Regions from separate parts of the Mycobacterium sp. IDUB_9 genome, predicted to be linked through region 2. Evidence: predicted binding sites of a transcription regulator. Region 2 holds the regulator's gene; the other holds the start of a gene.
The links. Region 2 encodes LexA, which represses DNA repair genes until DNA is damaged. Its sites were predicted from a motif close to CGAACANNTGTTCG; they were not measured.
Positions count from the first base shown of each region.

Region 1 (2,460 bases), on a different contig from region 2:
CAGGAACGTCGAACGGGGGCAGCTGCGGGGCGATGAGCGCCAGACCGAAGGCACACTGCTCACCGAGATTTGCTGCGGCCGTCACGATCTCGGTACCGAACCGCCGGGCCATCTCCTCCCCCGAGCGCAGATGCGACCCGCCGAGCGGGGCCAGCCACCCCGCCGCGGTGTCCATCGAGTTACGGGCCCGGATCGCCGCCATCGCCATGGCCAGCCGGCCCCGGTCGGGCGTCGCGAAGTGTGCACCGGTGGAGGCCACCACCGCTGTTCCGAATCGCTGGGCCAGCCCGGCCAGGACGGCATTGCGCTCATCGTCACACGGATGGCCGTGATGGGTGAGTTCGATGCTGACCCGGTCAGCCCCGAAGCGATCCACCAGATCGGCCAGTGCAGCGGCGGCAGCCTCTGGGCCGCCATGGGAAAGCGCCTGGCGGACATGACCTTTACGACAGCCAGTGAGGATGTGCCAGTGCCCACCGGCAGCCTCGGTGAGCCCGTCGAAGTCGTAGCGGGGCTTACCCTTCTCGCCACCGGCCAGGTGGGCCTTGGCGATCTCGCGGGACAACCGCCGGTACCCCTCCGGCCCACGGGCCAGCACCAGCAGATGCGGGCCGGGCGGATCAGGATCCTCGGTGCGGGGGACGTTGCCCAACGACAACTCGGCACCGAACACCGTGGCCACGTCCAACTCCCTGGCCGCCTCGGCGAAGCGAACCACACCGTAGAGCCCGTCGTGATCGGTCAGCGCGATCGCCCGAAGGTTCAGCCGGGCCGCCTCCTCGACCAGTTCCTCCGGCGTGCTCGCACCGTCGAGGAAGCTGTACGCCGAGTGTGCGTGCAGCTCGGCATAACGGACCGACGTTCGCGGCCGGTCGAGCTCCGGCGGCTGATAGCTGCCGCGCTTACGCGACCAGGCCGGGCCGTCCCCACCGTCACCCTCGGACTCCAACGGCAGGCCGGAACGGCGGGGCTTGCCATCCGCGGCGGGCCGGGGGTTACCAGAGAGCACCCGCTCCATCTCCGACCAGCTCGGCGGCCCGTTATGCCAACCCACCGCACCAGTATATCGAACGCCTGTTCGAATCTTCACCTCGTGATGCCAATCACGCTGCCGCCCCCTACGATTCCTCTGGGCTGGGGATCGGCTGTGAGAGGACGGGCAATGGCATCGGCGTCAACGTCAGCATCAACCAGGTACATCGGCTACGTCGGTGGTGTCGCGGTGGCGGCCGGAGTCGGGGCGGCGCTCGCCGTGGCCGGCCAGGGCACTGCTCACGCTGATTCGACGGACGGTGCGTCCAAAGAGTCGACCAACAGCAGCGCATCGCAGCACGTCAACGCCGGACCCAAGGGCGGTCAGAGCAAGGCCGGTGGCGTCAAACGGACCAAGCCGCTGTCGCAGGTCAAAGACAGCGTCAAGGACAGCATCGACAAGCAGGCCGACAAGATCGAGAAGGCGACCGCACGCGTCACCAAGACCGTTCAGGACGCCACGCCCGCCAAGCCGGTGGCCGTCACGCCCAAACCGAAGCCCAGCGCCGAGGAGTTCGAGGCCGGGCAGGTCGCCAAGCTCAAGGACCTGTTCTCCCCCAAGCAGGCGGCGGCTCCCAAGCCGGCGCCCGTGGAGGCCGACCAGTCGGACACCGAGACCGTCGTGCAACCGGTGAGCAGGGCGCTCGTCACCCCGAAGGCCGGCGCCGTACAGACCCAGGCCGACACCTCAGACGATGTCCAGGCATGGAATCCCAACCCGTTCCGGGCCGACGATCCGGAGCCCACGGACATCCCCGAGCCGATCATGAATCTCCGGGACGCGTTGATGAACACCGCCCTTCCCGACGAACTCGACCCGTTCATCCGGGAAGCCACCGAGCAGATCTACCGGGGCAGTCAGATCGTGCCGTGGGTGAACGCCGTGATTCCGATCAGCAAGATCCTGCCGAGTCTGACGCCCGCCCTCGGCGATGACGCCGCGGCCCGCGATGCACGGCAGACGATCATCAACGAGCTGATCAAGACCACCCCGCCGGGATCGGCGGTGTACTACGGCTACGACATTGCCGTCGACCTGCTCAACATCGAAGACCAAGGCGCCGATCTCAAGGTCCAGGCCGTCGCAACGGTATGGGATCTGCTGGATCCGTTCCAGTTGGCGCACAACACCGGCAATTCCGGCATCGGCGGTTCTGCCGGCTAGCGCTGCGTCGTCCGGGTAGCGGGCCTACTCCACGAGCGACGGTGTGTCGTGCCGGAGTGTCTCGCCCCGGAAGAACGCCGGGTTGACCGACCGCCAGACGAACATGAGCACGGCGCCCAGCAGCAGGATGCCGAAGCCCATGAAGAACACCAACCCGATACCGCCGATCGCAGCACCGCTGCCGTTCTCCGGGTTCATGCTCTCCCTGATCGCGATCACGAACACGAGAGCCAGCATGATTCCGCCGAGCAGGGGGAACAGGA
Region 1 covers NZ_JBVAXU010000002.1:514,821-517,280, reverse strand. Annotated here, with positions in the region: gene ACZY08_RS11055 (error-prone DNA polymerase) at 1-1,054, opposite strand, end outside; gene ACZY08_RS11050 (hypothetical protein) at 1,163-2,197, shown strand; gene ACZY08_RS11045 (APC family permease) at 2,222-2,460, opposite strand, start outside.
Region 1: ACZY08_RS11055 (error-prone DNA polymerase) is a predicted target of LexA. The motif match lies at 1,068-1,081, and genes of this name have one in related genera.

Region 2 (2,460 bases):
GCAGCCTTCCGGTGCGGACACCAAGAAGCCGTTCGCCTGGCATTGGAGCTGGTGGTGGCTGATCGCGGTGGTCCCGGTTGTGCTGCTCGCCGGGCTGATCGTGGGGGCCGCGCTGTGGCACCGTCGGCGCGCCGGTGGCGACGACGACTTCGACCACGACCCGTTCGACGATGACTACGACGGCGGACCCGGGGATTCGTCGTACGACGACGAGCGGTACGACGAGGCCCGCTACGGCTCGCGTGGGTATGACCACGACGAGTACCGCGATGATCGCGGCTCCGATGCGGCGAACGTTCATGGGCCGAGCGCCGCCTATGGCGGCGAGGCCGCGACGGCGCGGTTCGCCGGGCCGGGCGCGGAACCGGCAGGGGCGGCGTCTCCGTACGACGGGCCAACCGATATCGCCATCCCGGTCAGTCAATGGGCCGCCCCGAACGGAGCGGCGGGTGTTTACGGGGCACCTGGCGAGGACGAGGAACCACCGGAGGATTCCTCGCAGCTGGCCGGCCCGGAACAGGGATTCGACGACTACGACGACGATGACGACTTCGAAAACGACTATGAAGAGTCCGATTTCGAGGACGACGACTTCGACGACGAGGACCTCGATACGCCCATCGACGCCGACTTCGAGGAAGTTGCCGAGGGCGACGACGACGACATCGAAGCGGAGCTCGAAGAGGAGGAACTGGCGGACACCGGGTCACTGAGCGGTCCGGCCGGCGGAGTGCACGGGGCGCAGGGATTCTCGGCGCTGAGCGGCCTGGCAGTGCCCAGCGATCAGGACAACGTCGACACCGCACCGACCCGCGTCATCACCGAGGCCGAGGCCTACAGCAATGAGGCTTACAGCGGTGAGGCCTACAGCAGTGAGACCCACGGCGGTGACGCTCACAGCGGGCGCCACGCCGCCATCGAACTCGACGAGATACCCAGTGCCACCGCCATTCATCTACCGCTGGAGGACCCGCACCGCGCACCGGAGGGGTATCCGATCAAAGCGGACACCCAGTCGGGCCGGTACTGGGCACCAGACAGCAGTGAGTATGACGACGCAGTGGCGGAGATTTGGTTCGCCAGTGAGGAATTCGCCCGCACGAACGGCTTCGTGCGCACGGACTGAGCGGCAGGACCCGGCAACCATCTGGTGCAGCCGGGTCCGCCTCCGGTCGGTCAGATCTTGCGGATCACGGTGACTACTTTGCCGAGCACCGCGGCGTCATTGCCCGGGATCGGGTCGTATGCCGGGTTGTGCGGCATCAGCCAGACCTGACCGCGGGTCCGCTTGAACGTCTTGACGGTGGCTTCGCCGTCGATCATGGCTGCCACGATGTCTCCGTTGTCGGCCACGCTCTGCTGGCGTACCACCACCCAGTCGCCGTCACAGATGGCGGCATCGACCATCGAGTCGCCCACGACCTTGAGCAGGAACAGCGACCCCTCGCCGACCAGTTCGCGGGGCAGCGGGAAGACGTCCTCGACAGCCTGCTCGGCCAGGATCGGGCCGCCTGCGGCGATACGCCCGAGCACCGGCACGAACGTCGGTTCGGGTAGCGCGTCGGAGCCGGCCACGTCGGTCGACACCAGCGCCGCGGCCGCCGGATCGTCGGCGCCGCGTACGTCGACCGCGCGCGGGCGGTTGGGATCCCGGCGCAGGTAACCCTTGCGTTCCAGGGTGCGCAACTGATGGGCGACCGACGAGGTCGAGGTCAAACCGACCGCATCGCCGATCTCGCGGATGCTCGGCGGGTAGCCGCGACTGTTCACCGACGCGCGGATCACGTCGAGAATGGTGCGTTGCCGGTCGGTGAGCCCCTCGGCCCGGCGTGGACCCGCGCCATCCGATCCGGCCGGGCTGTCGGTCTTGCCGTCCCTGCTGCGGTCGTCGCTCATGGGGCCGAATGTAGTCGTTGATCCGACATTAATCAAACATGTGTTCGACGCGTGTTGCGGCGTGTCTGCTGGTGGGGCGGGCTGGGGGGCGGTTGCCGGCCGTGCGTCGGGTTGGCGGGCCGAACTTGTCGGTGCCCTGTTCTATCGTTTGGCAACAGTTCGATCACATGTTCTATCCATCGAACACTTGAGCGAGTATGTTCGAACACAAGAGCGAAACCGTCCCACCGAAAGGCAGTCAGATGGCGATCATCGATATCCCCGCCGATAGTCGTTCCCGCGCTGTTCGGGCCGTGCCGCAGTCCCCATCGCAGCGCGTCCGGGCCAGAGGCGGTGCCGGCACCAGGGGCAGCGCCACCTTCGGTACCGGTACGGCACGGCCGGTGCGCCGGGTGCAGCGGCCGGCCCCCGACCGACCCGCCGCCGGGACGGTCCGCTACCGCGGAACCGGAGTGCTCATGTCGCGGGCATCGCATCGCAGCCGGCCCATCACGCCGCTCACTACGGTGTTGCTGGCCCTGGTCGCCGCGGGTATCACGGTGTGGCTCGGCCTGGTGGCCCAAT
Region 2 covers NZ_JBVAXU010000003.1:479,529-481,988, reverse strand. Annotated here, with positions in the region: gene ACZY08_RS16705 (LGFP repeat-containing protein) at 1-1,126, shown strand, start outside; gene lexA (transcriptional repressor LexA) at 1,177-1,896, opposite strand; gene ACZY08_RS16695 (LysM peptidoglycan-binding domain-containing protein) at 2,139-2,460, shown strand, end outside.